Regions from separate parts of the Marinospirillum alkalitolerans genome, predicted to be linked through region 1. Evidence: predicted binding sites of a transcription regulator. Region 1 holds the regulator's gene; the other holds the start of a gene.

Region 1 (8,519 bases):
GCTGGGTGTGGTGACGCGAGCGGCGCCCCAGCTGAATATCTTTGTGATTGGCTTCCCGGTGATGATGATGCTAGGTTTGCTCGAGCTCTGGATTTGGTCGACTGAATATCTCTTCCATTTTGATCGTATGGCGCGTGACATGTTTGAACTGTTGCGCTATTGGCTGGAGCTCAGCTAATGGCGCAGGAGAATCAAGACGGACAAGAAAAAACAGAAGAACCCACGGCGAAACGTAAAGAGGACTCGCGTCGTGATGGTGAGGTGGCGCGCTCTAAGGAGCTGAGTACCGCCCTGTTGCTCTTGTCAGCAGGTATGGCCCTGCTGGTTTTTGGTGGCTGGATGGGCGCACGCGGGATGGAGCTCTTCGCCTACAATTTTACTTTGACCCGTGCTGATGTGATGACCCATGAAGCGATGTTCACTCATTTTCGAACTTCAGTTTGGCATGCTCTGTGGGTCACCTTGCCTTTTTTGATCGTGCTGTTTTTTATGGGAGCCCTATCCCAAATCATGGTTGGCGGCTGGAATATGACCGCCAAAGCCTTGGTGCCTAAATTCAGCAAGCTGAATCCTATTTCGGGCATCAAGCGCATCTTTTCTAAAAACTCCTTAGTTGAATTTGTTAAATCCGTGGCCAAGGTGCTATTGGTTGGCACCACCTCGCTGATTATTATCTGGGGGCTGAAAGAAGAGTTTGCTGGCCTTGGAGCAATGGCCTTGGAGCCAGCGATCGCCAAGGGTAGTTATTTGATCGTTTGGTCCTTCCTCGCGATTAGCCTATCTCTGATCATTGTGGTTCTGATCGATGTGCCTTGGCAGCTTCATCAGCACAATGAAAAAATCAAAATGACCCGTCAAGAGGTCAAGGATGAGTTCAAGAATACAGAAGGTAAGCCGGAGGTCAAAAGTCGTATCCGCCGCTTGCAAATGGAGATGGCGCAAAGGCGGATGATGGCTGATGTTCCTCAGGCCGATGTCGTGATTACTAACCCGACCCACTATGCTGTGGCGTTGAAGTACAGTGAAGATGGCCAGCAGGCCCCCTTGGTGCTGGCCAAAGGAACAGACCACCTGGCTGCGAAAATTCGTGAAATCGCTGATCATTATCAAATCCCGGTGTTGCAGCAGCCACCTCTCACGCGTGCCATCTACTACACCACTGAAATAGGCGAAGAAATACCGCAAAAGCTCTATATGGCGGTCGCTCAGGTGCTTGCGTATGTATATCAGATGAAGCAACACCAGAAGGGTAAGGCGAAGCGTCCAAGCGGTTTGAAGCAGGTGGATGTGCCTAAAGACCTCGATCCAGAAGCAGAGTAATTACAAATCTACTTAGGTTAGATAAAGATCATAAGTTTATTTCATGGGAAGATGTTGGCATACTTCGCGGTCAGTGCAGCTTCGCGCGCTCGTTTACTCACCAGGTGATACATGGATCGAACTCGACTGACAGGTATATTCGATACACTGGTTAAAAGCCAGATCGGCATCCCGATTTTCCTGCTGGCATTGCTGGGCATGATGACTCTGCCGATGCCGGTTTTTTTGCTCGATGTCTTCTTTACTTTCAATATTGCTTTTGCGATTGTCATTTTGCTGGTGGCTGTGTATGCCTTACGGCCACTCGATTTTGCGGTGTTCCCAACGATTTTGCTTGTCGCCACCTTGCTGAGGTTGGCGCTGAACGTGGCTTCGACACGGATTGTGCTGCTGAACGGGCATGAAGGTGGAGATGCTGCCGGTAAGGTGATTGAGTCCTTTGGTTCGGTATTGATCGGTGGTAACTATGTCGTCGGTATGATCGTCTTCCTTATTTTGATGATCATTAACTTTGTGGTGATCACCAAAGGCGCTGGGCGTATCTCTGAAGTGAGTGCTCGCTTTACGCTGGATGCGATGCCTGGTAAGCAGATGGCGATAGATGCCGACTTGAACGCAGGCTTGATCGATCAGGAAGAAGCCAAGCGTCGCCGGGAAGAAATCGCCTCAGAAGCAGATTTTTATGGCTCGATGGATGGTGCCAGTAAGTTTGTCCGGGGTGATGCGGTTGCCGGGATTATGATTTTGGTAATCAACGTGGTGGGTGGCCTCTTGATCGGCATGTTGCAGCATGATCTGGCTTTTTCTGTCGCGACCGAACGCTATGTTTTGTTGACCATCGGTGATGGCCTGGTGGCTCAGATCCCCTCGTTGATGCTGTCTGTCGCTGCGGCCATCATGGTCACACGCGTCAACTCTTCACAAAATATCTCGAATCAGGTTTCTACGCAGATGTTTGGTACGCCCAAGGCCTTGGCGGTCGGAGCGACGCTACTGGCCATTATGGGCGTGATCCCAGGTATGCCGCATTTTGCTTTTTTAAGCCTAGCGGCCTTGGCAGGAGGTGGTGCCTACTGGATTTATCACGTTATGCAAAAGGAGGCCCAGACAGTGCAGCTGGCTGAACAAAAAGCGCAGCAGCTACCGATGACTCCGGATGCCGATGTGATCGATCAAAAAGAACTTAATTGGCAGGATGTGGCACCTGTTGATCTATTGGGGCTGGAAGTTGGCTATCGTTTAATTCCACTGGTGGATAAAACCCAGGGTGGTCAGCTGCTGGGCCGGATTAAGGGGATCCGCAAAAAACTGTCACAAGATCTGGGTTTTTTGATGCCCTCAGTACATATTCGCGATAACTTGGATCTGACGCCGAACAGCTACCGAATTATTCTCAAGGGTGTGAGCATTGGTGAAGCCGAGGTGCATCCAGAACGGGAAATGGCAATTAACCCCGGCCAGGTCTATGGTCCGATCAATGGTATTAAGGGGCGTGATCCAGCCTTTGGTTTGGAAGCCGTCTGGATTAACCCTTCACAGCGCGAAGAGGCCCAGACTTTGGGCTACACTGTTGTGGATGCCAGCACCGTGATTGCCACACAGCTCAATCAGGTGATGCATGACTATGCGCATGAACTGATCGGTCATGACGATGTGCAGAAGATGCTCGATATCTTGGCGCAGGGTGCTCCAAAGCTCTCCGAGCAGTTGGTGCCGGATAGCGTCAGCCTGTCTGTGCTGCTCAAGGTCTTGCAAAACCTGTTGATCGAGCAGGTGCCGGTACGTGATTTTCGCTCGATTGCCCAGTCTCTCGTTGAGGCTGCACACACCACGCGCGACCCGATTCAGCTCACTTCTGCCGTGCGTGTAGCGCTGTCACGCTCGATTGTACAGGCCATTACTGGCCCTAGTGAGCATTTAGCGGTTATTACGCTGGAGCCTCAGCTTGAGCAGCTGTTACTGAAAAGTGTGCAGCAGGCCGCTCAGCAGGGTGGAGAGAGCGACCAGCTTATTCTGGAACCCGCTATGGCCGAGAGGCTGCAGCAGTCGCTCAGTGAAGTGGCGCAGCAGCAAGAGATGCAAGGGAATCCTGCTGTGTTGGTCACCGCCGCGCCGGTGCGCCCGGTGATGGCGCGTTTTGTCCGTTATGGTATCCAGAATGTACACGTTTTATCCTATCAAGAGATACCTGATAATAAACAGATTACCATCGTGGCGACCATCGGCGGCGAAGGGTGAAAGCCATTATGAAAGAGGTTAAGGAATGCGGGTAAAACGCTTTTTTGGCGCCGACTCTCGGCAAGCCATGCGTCTAGTGAGAGAAGAACTCGGCGCTGATGCCGTGATTATCTCCAATCGCAAGGTCGAAAATGGCGTTGAAATTGTCTGCGCGCTCGATTACGACGAACAGGCCCCAGCGCAGGATTTTGCAGCGGCTTTACGCCAAGCGGATCAGGGCGATGCTTTGCAGCAGGAATTGGATGCGGCACGTCAGCGTATTCTTTCGGGTGCGAAATTTGATCCCCAAGTGGCTGAGAATGCTTTTCAGCGTAAAGCACGTATGCGACAGATTGGACAGCTGACCCATGGTGCTACGGGTTTGGGTATTGATGATGAGGATGATCGCTATAGTGCACCTGCGGCGCAGACGAGCCGTGGCGATGACCAAGCCATTCGCGCGATGCAGTCCGAGATTCAATCTCTGCGAGAGTTGATTAAAGAGCAGTTGCGTGAGCAGGATGCACTGCGCAACCCAACAGAGGCTTTGGTGCGTAATCGTTTGCTGAATGCCGGGTTTAATGAAGCCTATATAAAAAAGCTCCTTAAGTTGATGGGGTTGAGTGCCGATTTAGATGCTCGCGCTGCGTGGAGTCAGGTCCTGGATCGATTGAAAATGGAGCTGCAAACGCTGGATGAAGAACTGATCGATAAGGGTGGTATCGTTGCCTTAGTGGGGCCGACAGGCGTCGGCAAGACCACCACCTTAGGTAAGTTGGCTGCGCGTTTTGTGATGAAGTATGGCGCTGATGAGCTGGCCTTGGTGACCACCGATTGCTATCGCATTGCGGCCTATGAGCAGCTCAGAACTTTTGGGCGTATTCTTGAGGTGACTGTACGGGTAGTTGATGAAAACAACCCGCTTGATTTAACCTTGAAGTCCTTAAGGAATAAGCGCTTGGTGATGATTGATACCGCGGGTCTGAATGTACGGGATCCCAATTTGCAAAAGCAGATGGCATTATTAAATACCAGTCAGGCCAGAATTCGGCGCTTTATCGTGCTCCCTGCGACGAGTCAGGCCCGTGTGTTAAACGATACCTACGAGGCGTATCGTGAAGCTGGGCTGAATGGTTGTGTCCTCACCAAAATGGATGAAGCTGTCAATATCGGAGAAGTGCTTGGGTTGGTCTTGGAAAAGCGCCTGCCTGTGGGCTATATCACTAATGGTCAGAAGATACCAGAAGATGTTCGCCTGGCCAGTGCGACCTCCTTGCTAGGCCGTTTTGCGCGTGATGTAGAAAAAAGCGAAGAATGAAACTTTTCGGTGGACTGAATACATGACGGCAGCCAAGGGTCTTCACCTTTATTCTCGAAACCAGCAGTTGGCCGATGCGCGCTTGCTGGAGACCTATGCTGGTCTGGTGCGTAAGATTGCTTATCACCTTCTTGGTCGCTTGCCTGCCAGTGTGCAGTTGGATGATTTGCTGCAAGCGGGTTCGATGGGTTTGATCGAAGCCTCGCGTAACTTTGATGCTGAAAAGGGCGCGAGCTTTGAAACCTTTGCCTCAATTCGCATTCGTGGGTCGATGCTTGATGAGGTGCGCAAACATGACTGGACGCCACGCTCGGTGCATCGCAATAGCCGACGGGTGGCTGAAGCGGTGAAAGCGATCGAAGATCGCACAGGAAGAGATGCACAGGATGAGGAGGTGGCTGCCGAACTGGGTGTGAGTTTAGAAGATTATCATCAGTACCTTATGGATACGGCAGGTTCAAAGCTTTTTAGTTTTGATGAGTTAAATAACCAAGAGGATTCGGCTTTTGAGGTTCCTGACACTAAGGGCTCAGAGCCACATGCTGATGTTGAGGGTTCGCGCTTTCAGGATGCACTCGCAAAAGCAATTTCAGCTTTGCCTGAACGTGAACAAATGGTACTTTCACTGTACTATAATGAAGAGCTGAATCTCAAAGAGATAGGGGCTGTTCTTTCGGTGAGTGAGTCTCGTGTCAGTCAAATCCTGAGTCAAGCTGCTGCACGCTTGAGAGGGCGCTTGTCTGACTGGAAAAATGTATAGAATGCCTTCCTTTAGGAAAGGTTGTACTATAATTACTATTGCAGCTAGCAAGGTTTAACGGAGGTTGCCTTGAATAAAGATATGAAGATTCTCATCGTGGATGACTTCGCGACTATGAGAAGGATCATCAAAAATCTACTCCGCGACTTGGGCTTCAACAACACTCATGAAGCGGATGATGGTCAGACAGCCATTCCTATGCTCAACACAGGTAACTTTGACTTTGTGGTGACAGACTGGAATATGCCTGGCATGACAGGCTTTGACCTGCTCAAGCACATTCGCGCCGATCCGGATTTAAAAGACCTCCCGGTGCTGATGGTTACTGCTGAGTCGAAAAAAGAGCAGATCATTGCTGCGGCTCAGGCAGGTGTGAATGGGTATATAGTCAAGCCCTTTACTGCTGCAGTGTTAAAGGAAAAAATCGATAAAATATTTGACCGCTTACAAAAATAGTCGTGGTTCGGCTCTCTTGAGGAGTGTGCATGTCCGATCAAAGCGCTCAGACTGAAAATTTTGAGCAACTACTACGCACAACGACAGGTGAGTTAGTTGATAAAATCGAGCAAGGTCATCTCGCAGATGCCGTTAATTTGTTGCAAAAAATTAATGATGCTCGTAACTATAACTTGTACTTGGAAGTTGGGCGTCTGACTCGGGCATTACATGATGCTATTCGAGATTTTCATCTGGATACATCTAGTCACTTCCAGTCTGCTCCTTTAGCAGACATTGCTGCACAGGAAGGCGCTGAGACAGATATCTCAGAAATGGCGGATGCGAGGGATCGCCTTCACTATGTTTTGAGCCTCACACAGCAAGCAGCAGATCGCACCATGGATAAGGTTGAAGAGTCTCTGCCTCTGGTCAACAGCTGGGAGACTGAGGTGAAGTCTCTGCGTGGTGAGTGGGAACGCTTGATACGAAGAGAAATGAAGCCGGAAGAGTTTCGCCAGCTTTATCACCGCATGGATGACTTTCTGCGTAGCAGTGAGCAAGAGGCAGGCCAACTGGCAGAGAATCTATCGCAAATTACCCTCGCGCAGGATTATCAAGATTTAACTGGTCAAGTAGTGAAGAAAGTGATTACCCTTGTCCATGAAGTTGAGTCCAGCCTGGTCGGTCTTGTGCGTATGGCAAGCCAAGTGGATCAAATAACAGGCATACAGCACCCTCATGATGAGGATGCAGGCAGACATAAAGCGGTCAATGACACTAGACATCTACCTGAAGGCCCGATTGTCAATGCTGAGAAACGCGGCATTGAAGTGGTTTCAGGTCAAGACGAAGTCGATGACCTTCTCTCCAGTCTTGGGTTTTAAAGGAGCCGTTGGATGAGTCTAGATGCAGATCAGGATATTCTGCAGGATTTCCTTGTTGAGGCAGGTGAAATCCTGGAGCAACTCTCTGAACAGTTGGTTGACCTGGAGCAGTCTCCAGATGACCCAGAGTTGCTCAATGCTATATTCCGCGGTTTCCATACCGTAAAGGGTGGCGCGGGCTTCCTTCAAATATCACCTCTGGTTGACTGTTGTCATAACGCAGAGAACGTCTTTGATACGCTCAGAAAAAATCAGCGCCAGGTTACCCCTGAGCTGATGGATACCGTGCTCAGTGCATTGGATGCGGTTAATGAGATGTTTGAAACAGTGCGCGGGCAAGAAATGCCTGAACCTGCGGATGCAACCTTGTTGGAAGCACTGGCTTACTATGCCTTACCAGAAGGCGCAGCTGGTACGGCTCCGGCCCCTGTTGCTGCACCGACTGCATCTGCAGCACCAGTTGATCATTCAGGCGATATTACTGATGCCGAGTTTGAAAGCCTGCTTGATGCTCTCGGCCCAGAAGATCGTGCCGCTATGGCCGCGGAAAAAGCGCCTGCTGCGCCAACCGCGAGTGATAGCGACGAGATTACAGAAGAAGAATTTGATGCTCTGCTGGATCAGCTGCATGGCCAGGGTAAGGGGCCGGGTGCGGCACCATCAGCAGCCGCACCAGCGCCGTCTGCTGCTACATCTAGTGATGACATCACTGAAGAAGAATTTGAAGCCTTGCTCGATCAGCTGCACGGTGAAGGTAAGGGACCAGGTGTGCTGCCTCAGGGGGCCAAAGAGTCGGCTTCAGCCAAAGCACCTCAGCCTGCACAACCTCCTGCGGTGAGAGCAGCACCTCCTGCTGTTGCGGCTAAAGCACCTGCCGTGAAAAAAGAAGTGGCGGCAGCAGATAATACAGTTCGCGTGGACACCTCGCGGCTAGATGAAATTATGAACATGGTGGGTGAGCTGGTTTTAGTACGTAACCGCTTGGTTCGACTAGGTTCTGATAGCACGGATAGCGAGCTGGCTAAGGCTGTCGCCAACCTAGATGTTGTGACGGCTGATTTACAAACCTCCGTGATGAAAACCCGCATGCAGCCGATTAAAAAGGTTTTCGGCCGCTTCCCACGCGTGATTCGCGATCTCTCGCGTAAGATGAACAAAGAAATCAATCTTGAGATGATTGGTGAAGACACGGATCTGGATAAAAACCTGGTTGAGGCCTTGGCCGACCCTCTGGTTCACCTTGTGCGCAACTCGGCAGATCATGGTATCGAGATGCCTGATGTACGGGAGCAAAGAGGCAAGCCGCGTGCAGGTAAGGTTGTTTTAGCCGCAGAGCAGGAAGGTGACCATATTCTGCTGACCATCTCAGACGATGGTGCGGGCATGGACCCAGAAGTACTGAAGCGTAAAGCAGTAGAAAAGGGCCAGCTCGATCAAGATGCCGCTGATCGCCTTTCTGATTCTGAAGCCTTTAATCTGATTTTTGCCGCTGGCCTTTCTACGAAAGATGAGATCTCAGATGTCTCGGGTCGTGGCGTGGGCATGGATGTTGTGAAGACGAAAATTTCACAACTCAATGGTA
Region 2 (8,519 bases), on a different contig from region 1:
TGCATTTAGCGGGAGTTATTGAGTGGGTGGTGCCAGAGGAGCGCGCGCGTTTTGAGGCGATCATTGTGGATAGTCTCAAAACAGGCCAGGCTTTTGATCTTGAAGTGCGTTGTGAATCCCAAGGTCGGCCTTGCGTGCTGAAAATGATGGGGCAAAAACACAAGCTAACGCGGCGTTTAATTGGTGCCATTCAAGATTTGACACCCTTGCGCTCGCTTGAATCTCAGGCTGATTATTTAAGCCACCATGATGTATTAACGGGTTTGCCCAATCGCAAGCTTTTTCTGGTTGGTTTAGAGGCCAGTCTTGAGCAGCGCGCGGCCCAGCAACAGCTGTGGGTGCTAGTGATTCAAATTCAGCGTCTGCACCAGATCAGTGATGTGTTGGGTGTCGCCGCGACAGATCAACTGCTGATGCTTTTTGCTCAGCAGCTACAAAAATGCGCCGGTCCATTTGGGCAGGTTGCCCGTTTGGAAGGTTCTTCTTTCGCCTTGTGTTGCACAACGGCTCACCTGAGCGAAGAAGCGGCTAAGCAGCAGCTCAAAGAACAGCTTAAGCCATTGCTGCGTCAGTGGTCGCTGGCTGAGCAGGATTTAATTTTGTCGCTCAAGGTGGGGGCTAGCTGTGCGCCGGATCAGGGCAGTCAAGCTTATGATCTGTTGCGTTTTGCGCAGCGTGCCCTGCGCGCGCAAGAGGCATCCAGCCAGATGACGTTGGCGATCTACCAGCCAGGTGAGATCGATCAGCTGGCGCAGCGTCTGAGCTTAGAAAGCGAGCTGCGTCGTGCCGTTGAGCAAGAGGCCTTTACGCTGGCCTATCAGCCTCAGCTCAATCTAGAGCAGGGGCGAGTGGTGGGGGTTGAATCCTTGTTGCGCTGGCAGCATCCCGAGAAGGGGTGGATCTCGCCTACGGTGTTTATTCCGCTGTTAGAAGAGCTGGGCCTGATCCATCATCTAGGTGAATGGGTGATGCAGCATGCCTGCTGGCAGCTGAGCCAGTGGCAGCAGCAGGGGGTGTGCAGTGCAGATCAGCCACTGAGAATGGGGATCAACCTGTCGCCGATGCAGTTTGCCCAGCCAGATCTCGCTGAGCAGCTGGTGCGTGCGGTGAGCCAGCACCAGATCCAGCCGCGACAGATCAAGCTGGAAATTACTGAAAGTGTCGCGATGCAAGATCCCCAAGCCAGTATTGCCTTGTTGCATCAGCTGCGCGAACTGGGTTTTCAGATTGCGATTGATGACTTTGGTATTGGCTTTTCTTCACTGGAATACCTGCTGCGTTTTCCGCTTGATAGTCTTAAGATCGACCGCGCCTTTGTCAAGGATATTACCCGTGGTCGGCGCGATCGCGCGATTATCAAATCCCTGACCTCCCTCTGCCAAGGCCTGAATATTGCCACCATTGCTGAAGGGGTCGAGAATCAGCGTCAACGGGATTATGTTGACGCGCTCGGTGTGACGGAAATTCAAGGCTATCTGCTCAGCCAGCCGCTATCCGCCGATGATTTTGTCGCCTGGTGGTCGGCCTTTCAGGCTTAAAACGCCCAGCCAGTCAGACGCAACCAATCACCCAGCTGGAGTGCTTCCATCAGTGGCCAGCCGCCGAGCTTCACAGCAAGGGCGGCAAGAATCAGATGTGGTCCAAAAGCCAAGGGTTGATTCTGCCATTGCTTTTTGAGCTTGATCAGCAAGGCCAAGAGCAAGCCTGAAAGCGCTGAGAGCATAATGATTGGCAGTAGCGCTGGTGCTCCCAGCCAAGCCCCCAAGGCAGCGAGGAGCTTAAAATCGCCAAAGCCCATGCCCTCACGCCCGGTCAGCAGTTTGAACAGCCAATACAGGCTCCAGAGGCTAAGATAACCCAGGATGGCACCTAAAAACGCTTGATCAAACTCTAGGTTGCTGCCCGTGAGCCAGTGAAGGATCAATCCTGCCCAGAGTAACGGCAGCGTCAGCACATCCGGCAATAAATACTCTTGCCAGTCAATCATCAGTAGCGTCAGCAGCACCCAGCTCCACGCCACCCAGGCGAAACTGGTCCAGCCCCAACCCAGCTGTGCGACCAGCAGCACCGCCAGCAGGCCCGCGCTGAGTTCAATCAGTGGGTAGCGCAGTGGAATATCAGCGGCACAAAAGCCACAGTGGCCTTTGAGTGTGAGCCAGCTGATCAGCGGCAGATTATGCCACCAGCGCAGGGGGGTCTGACAGCTGGGGCAGTGTGATGCTGGCCAGGCAATATTCATTTCAGGCAGGTCGGTCTCACCCCAGGCGCGGCGCATTTGTAGCGGCAGGCGATAGATCACCACATTTAAAAAACTGCCAATGATGAGCCCGAACAGGAAAAGCCCCATGAGTGGGGCCAAGCTAGAGATCAACATTAGAAGATACTTCCCATCTCGAAAATGGGCAGATAAATCGCGATGACCAAACCACCGACCAGCAGGCCCAGCACCACGATCACCAGAGGCTCAAGGAGACTGGTTAAGCTTTCAACCAGGGTGTTGACCTCTTCTTCATAAAAATCAGCGACCTTGGTCAGCATGGTATCCAAGGCGCCAGACTCCTCACCGATGGCGACCATCTGGTTCACCATCGTGGGAAAGAGGCCGCCATTTTTCAGCGCAAAGTTCAACTGTTGCCCCGTCGCGACATCATCCGCCACTTTGAGCAAGTGACGTTGATAGACGCTGTTATTGGTCGAGGCTGAGGCGGCTTCTAGCGCATCCACTAATGGCACCCCAGCAGCAAAGGCGGTGGCCAGCGTGCGTGAAAAACGCGCCACGGCCGACTGATGAAGCAGCGTGCCAAAAATCGGTGCTTTGAGCGTCATCTGGCTAAAGCGATACTCGAACTTGGGCGAGCGTTTGCGGAAAAATAAAATCAGATAAAAAGCCAAGCCAAGGCCACCAAAGACCAGATACCACCAAGCCTGCATAAAGCGCGACAGGTTGATCACCAGCTGGGTAAAAGCGGGCAGTTCAGCGCCAAAGCTGGCAAACATATTCTCAAACTGGGGCACCACCTTGATTAAGAGCAGGGCGGCCACACCGAGGCCGAGCACCATGACAAAACCTGGATAATAGAGGGCTTTTTTTATCTTGTTCTTTAGGCTTTCCATGCGTTCTTTATAGCTGGCGACCCGCTCAAGCATGGTCTCTAACGAACCAGATTGCTCGCCTGCATCCACCAGGCTACAAAAGAGAGGATCAAAAATCTTGGGGTGGCGGCGCAGAGCTTGGGCCACCGGCGTGCCCGCAGCGACCTGATCACGCAGATCGACCAGCAGGGCGCGCATACTGCTTTTGGTTTGGCCTTCAATCGAGATGCTCATCGCCTGCACGATAGGGACGCCGGCCTTCATCATCGTGGCCAGCTGGCGCGCAAAAAGAGTGATATCGCGCGCGGTAATGCCCTGACCAAGCTTGATTTGTGCCAGAGCTGATTTTTTATGGACTTTTTTGGGTTGGATACCCTGTTCGCGCAGCTTGGCCCGTACGAGATTGATATCCTCGGACTCCATCTCGCCCTTGACTTTACGATTGCGGCTATCCGTGCCTTGCCAGACATAGATTGCGGTTTTATTGCCCTTCTTGGCCATGCCTTTACTCCATCGTCACGCGTGCAAGTTCATCGACACTGGTCAGGCCCTGCAAGACCTTCACTCGTGCCGATTGACGCAAATCATGAAAACCCTGGCGTCGTGCCAGACGGTCAAAATCCAGTACCGAGCCGCCGGTTAGGATCAGCTCAGCCAGCTCAGGTGTCATTTTGACTGTCTCATATATCCCCACTCGGCCCTTGTAGCCTAGATTGCATTGCGGGCAACCCTTGGGTTGATAGAGGGTGTGGGTCTCGAGTTCTTCGCTGGTAAAACCTAAATCCAGTAAGGCTTGATGTGGCTTGGTTTCAGGTGTACGGCAGTGACGACACAAGCGTCGCGCCAAGCGCTGGGCAATAATCAGCTGCAAAGAAGAAGCGAGGTTATAGGTGGGGATGCCCATATTCATCAAGCGGCTCAGGGTGGCAGCAGCCGAGTTGGTGTGCAAGGTAGAAAGCACCAAATGGCCTGTCTGCGCAGCTTTAATCGCCACCTCTGCGGTTTCAAGATCACGGATCTCACCGACCATGACCACATCGGGATCCTGACGCAAGAAGGCGCGCAAGGCCGTGGCAAAATCCAGCCCCACCTTGGTGTTTACATGCACCTGATTAACGCCTTCCATATTGATCTCAACCGGATCTTCGGCGGTAGCAATATTGCGTTCAGGCGTATTCAGACGATGCAGCCCCGAATAGAGGGTCACGGTTTTCCCACTGCCCGTTGGCCCTGTCACCAAAATCATGCCTTGGGGCTTCTCAAGCGCCTCTTCAAACAAGGCGCGCTGTTCTGGCTCAAAGCCCAGCTGTTCGATGCCCATCTTGGCGCTTTCGGCATCCAAGATCCGCAGTACGATCTTCTCGCCCCAGAGGGTGGGGAGCGTGTTCACACGAAAATCCACCGTCCGGGTCGCCGACAAGCGCATTTTGATCGCGCCATCTTGTGGAATACGTCGCTCAGAAATATTCATCCGTGCCATGACTTTGAGACGCGCGGCCAGACGGCTGCGCAGTGACAGGGGCGGACGGGTGATTTCTTGTAAGATGCCATCCATACGAAAGCGTACGCGATAGCTCTGCTCATAGGGCTCAAAGTGAATATCCGAAGCCTGACGGCGGATGGCATCCAGCAGCACCTTGTTGACGAACTTGACGATGGGGGCATCATCCGCGCCGCCGACCTGATGCTCTAAAGCGCCGGTCAGCGTGCCCTCTGTGGCTTCCATCTGCTCGAGTTCAGTCAGATCCAGATTGCCAAGGCCACCCATATCGATTTCAAGGCTGGATTCAAGTAGCTGCACGATTTGGTTTTCAGCAGCAATAATCGGGTTGACCGTCATCCCGGTTTGAAACTGGATTTCATCCACCGCCGCCATATTGCTTGGGGTGCACAGGGCCAGCGTCAGCTGATTGCCACGCCGATAAACCGGCACCACCTGATGTTTACGCAGCAGCTGCTCATCAACCACCTTTTTGGGGAGCAGAGCTGGGTCGAGCAGGCTCAGGTTGAGATAGGGCAGGCCAAATTCTTCTGCGATCAGGCTGGCCAGCACTTCACTATCGACCAAGCCATGTGCAGTCAGATACTGGCTAAAAGAAATCTGCTCATCCTTGGCCTTGTGTTGCGCACTCAGGGCATTGGCTTCATCCATCAAGCCTTCGCGAATCAAGCGCTTCGCCAAAGGGCTGAGCGTCTGTGGGTTGGAGACATCGACCATAGATCAACCGCCTTGTATAGCTAAAAGTAAAAATGGAGGGGCGGAATGCAAGTGAAAGGTTGCAAAACGTAACAGAATATTACATAGTTGGCGCATCAGCTCAACCAAATGGCTATTGAGCCTGAAATCAATCTTGCCTGATCTGAGCTAGATCAACAAGATGTTGCTTTAAAGCTGACATAATGCGCTGATTGCAAATGATTGCAATCTGTGTGAAAAAGAAACATTTAAGGAGAAGTGTAATGAAAGCCAACCAACAAGGTTTTACCCTAATCGAACTGCTGGTGGTGATTGCCATTATTGGTATCTTGGCAGCTGTAGCGGTACCTCAGTATCAGAAATATATTAAGCGTGCCGAAGCTGCGGGAGCCTATGCTTCAATGAGTTCACTTCGCACTGCCATTGATGCTGAGCTATTTGACAAGCCCGCTAGTACGCAAGCAAACCTAATAAGCGCAATTCCGGCGTTAGTTGCTGCAGATCCAGAGCAGCATGAGGTTCAGATTGCCGGTGGTGGTGACGCTGAAACAATTGTACTTACAAAACCAATAGCTCAGTTTGCTGCCAATGCGACATTGACTTTGACTAGAACAAATGCGACGGGTGTTTGGGCGTGTGCCAGTACTAACGTTGTTGAAGCTGATCGGCCGCAGCTTCCTGCAGCGTGTCGTCCCTAATACATAGGGACCAGATCTATTTAACCTACTTAAAGTAAGCCGCCCCATTAAGGGCGGTTTTTGCTTTTATGCGCCTAGGATCACCCATCGGCAAACGAAAGACTGGCGTGTGATCCTTGACCTATGCCTCTTGAATTTTCTGCACCTTGGCCGATAGTCCCTTTAGGGTTCCTTCACCAACGAGGTGTATTATGTCTTCTTTCTCTGTTCCTTCGTCTCCTTCCTCTCCTTCTTCGAGCAAGCCTACAGCAGGTCAGGCACGGGCTGAGCAGGCGCGTGCGCAATCAGCGGCGGCGGCATCGGGCGAGGCCAAAAAGTCCAACCCAGCGATGGCTGATCAGAAAACGGATTGGGCCAAGATGCAGGCTGAGTCGCGTTTAGAGGTCAACCAAGGATTGGTGCAGGCGATGTTTGGTAAGCTGGATCAACGCGATGCCAAGGCGATGCAGATCTTCTATCAAGAAGTCGTGACTGAGCTTGAAGCTGTGTTGCGTGAGCAGCTGGATGATCCTGAGTTTAGCTTTGAAAAGCTGGCCGCCAAAACTTCAGGTGTGGAGGGGCAGGAAGACTACTGGTCACCTGAGAAGACCGCTGAGCGCATCGTGACGGGGGCGACGGGCTTTTTTAGTACCTTTCAAAAGCAAAACCCGCATCTGAGCGAAGAAGAGCAGGTCGATAAGTTTTTGAGCATCATTACCCCTGCGGTGGATAAAGGCATCGGCCAGGCGATTGAGATTCTCGAAGGTTTTTCTGTGTTTGATGGCAGTATTAAAGAGAATGCGCTTTCAACGCAAGAGCAGGTGCATCAGCAGTTAGCGGCATGGCGCGAGCGGATGCTGCCAGCCAAGCAAGATGAGGCGTCTGCCTCCGAGTAGGAGCAGGGTCGATATCGATTGCGCGAGACTTTTGCAGCGCTGTTTTTGCGGCAGTGTTTTGGCCGCAGTGTTTTGGCTGCAGTGCTTTGCACACTAGGCTGTGATCGTATGACATCTGTGCCACTTAAGAATCAGGCCCCTCGCGAGGGGCCTTTTTGTTGCTTCTTTTTTGTTTCTTGATCGCTGCAGGTTTTAGCCTTGGCGGCGCTGCGCCAGTACGGGGCGCAGTTTTTCGGCCATATCGAGCAGCGCTTTTTCTGTGGTGTCCCAATCAATGCAGGCATCCGTGACCGAAACGCCATACTGGAGTTGGCTCTTGTCTTTAGGAATTGATTGGTTGCCCCAACCCAGGTTGGATTCGACCATCAGGCCTACGATGGATTCATTGCCATCGAGAATCTGGTGGGTCACATTATCCATCACCAGAGGCTGCAGGCCAGGGTCTTTATTCGAGTTGGCATGACTGCAATCGACCATGATATTGAGCGGCAAGCCTGCTTTGTGCAAATCCTGCTCGCAGAGTTTCACGCTGACTGAATCATAGTTGGGCTTACCATTACCACCACGCAGCACGACATGGCCATACTGGTTGCCCTTGGTGCGAATAATGGCTACCTGTCCTTCGGTGTTGATACCAAGGAAGTTATGTGGATGCGCCATGGATTTGAGGGCGTTGATGGCGACTTCCATACTGCCATCGGTGCCGTTTTTAAAGCCGACAGGAGAAGACAGGCCGCTCGACATTTCACGATGGGTCTGGGATTCCGTGGTGCGCGCACCGATAGCGCTCCAAGCAATGCAGTCAGCTAGATACTGAGGCGAGATGGGATCGAGCGCTTCGGTGGCGAGGGGGAGGCCCATTTCTGATAGATCGACCAGCAGCTTACGGCCGATATGCAGACCTTCTTCGATGGCGAAGGAATCATCCATATGGGGATCATTGATCAAGCCCTTCCAGCCAACCGTGGTGCGGGGCTTTTCAAAGTAGACACGCATCACCAGATAGAGGCTGTCGCTGACCTGTTCGGCCAGTTTCTTCAAGCGTTGGGCGTATTCTTTGGCAGCATCAATATCGTGGATCGAGCAGGGGCCCACCACCACAAACAGGCGAGGGTCTTTGCGATCCAGAATATTTTGAATCACCTGACGGCCGTTGCAGACGGTTTCTTCTGCTGCGGGCGTCAGGGGTAGCTTGTCTTTCAGACGATCAGGGGTAATCAGGATCTCCTGGGAAGCGACGTTGAGGTCGTCCACTCTTTTGTTTTCAGTCATAGCCAGCCTTTTGCGTTATCTGAGGTGCGATAGTCATCATCATTGTAGGGGAAATGTCGTCCCATTACATCGCACAAAAGGCTAAAAAAATCAAGTTATTGGCAAAAAGTGATCGAAAAGAGTCCAGTGAGCCCGTCTAGAGGCAGTTATCCGGTTTGGGTAGCCCAGCCAGCTTGGCCGCCATCTTGGCTGGGCTGCTGCCAAAGAGCTGCATCAGGTGGATGCTGGTGGTTTTTTCGGCTGGCAGATGCTGGCGCAGGTAGCGTGTGAGTGGGCGCATGGCCGGTGCCAGCTCAAAGGTGTGATAAAAATCACGCAGGCGATACAAAATGGTCCAGTGATCATCGCTGAGCTGGATGCCCTCTTGCTCGGCCAGCCATTGTG

What was found. The regulator FliA, encoded in region 1, starts transcription of late flagellar genes. The targets are predictions, from matches to a motif close to CTAAAGTTNNNNNNNNNNCNGCCGATA.
Region 2: a site for FliA is predicted at 6,118-6,144, ahead of V6U78_RS07660 (DUF5610 domain-containing protein). Genes of this name have one in related genera too.

The regions. Positions count from the first base shown of each region.
Region 1 covers NZ_JBANFI010000001.1:400,676-409,194, forward strand. Annotated here, with positions in the region: gene fliR (flagellar biosynthetic protein FliR) at 1-178, shown strand, start outside; gene flhB (flagellar biosynthesis protein FlhB) at 178-1,320, shown strand; gene flhA (flagellar biosynthesis protein FlhA) at 1,432-3,558, shown strand; gene flhF (flagellar biosynthesis protein FlhF) at 3,584-4,855, shown strand; gene V6U78_RS01810 (RNA polymerase sigma factor FliA) at 4,878-5,615, shown strand; gene cheY (chemotaxis response regulator CheY) at 5,697-6,071, shown strand; gene V6U78_RS01820 (protein phosphatase CheZ) at 6,101-6,937, shown strand; gene V6U78_RS01825 (chemotaxis protein CheA) at 6,950-8,519, shown strand, end outside.
Region 2 covers NZ_JBANFI010000004.1:159,179-167,697, reverse strand. Annotated here, with positions in the region: gene V6U78_RS07685 (putative bifunctional diguanylate cyclase/phosphodiesterase) at 1-1,538, shown strand, start outside; gene V6U78_RS07680 (prepilin peptidase) at 1,535-2,374, opposite strand; gene V6U78_RS07675 (type II secretion system F family protein) at 2,374-3,594, opposite strand; gene pilB (type IV-A pilus assembly ATPase PilB) at 3,599-5,311, opposite strand; gene V6U78_RS07665 (pilin) at 5,554-5,988, shown strand; gene V6U78_RS07660 (DUF5610 domain-containing protein) at 6,180-6,863, shown strand; gene V6U78_RS07655 (3-deoxy-7-phosphoheptulonate synthase) at 7,056-8,135, opposite strand; gene V6U78_RS07650 (TusE/DsrC/DsvC family sulfur relay protein) at 8,272-8,519, opposite strand, start outside.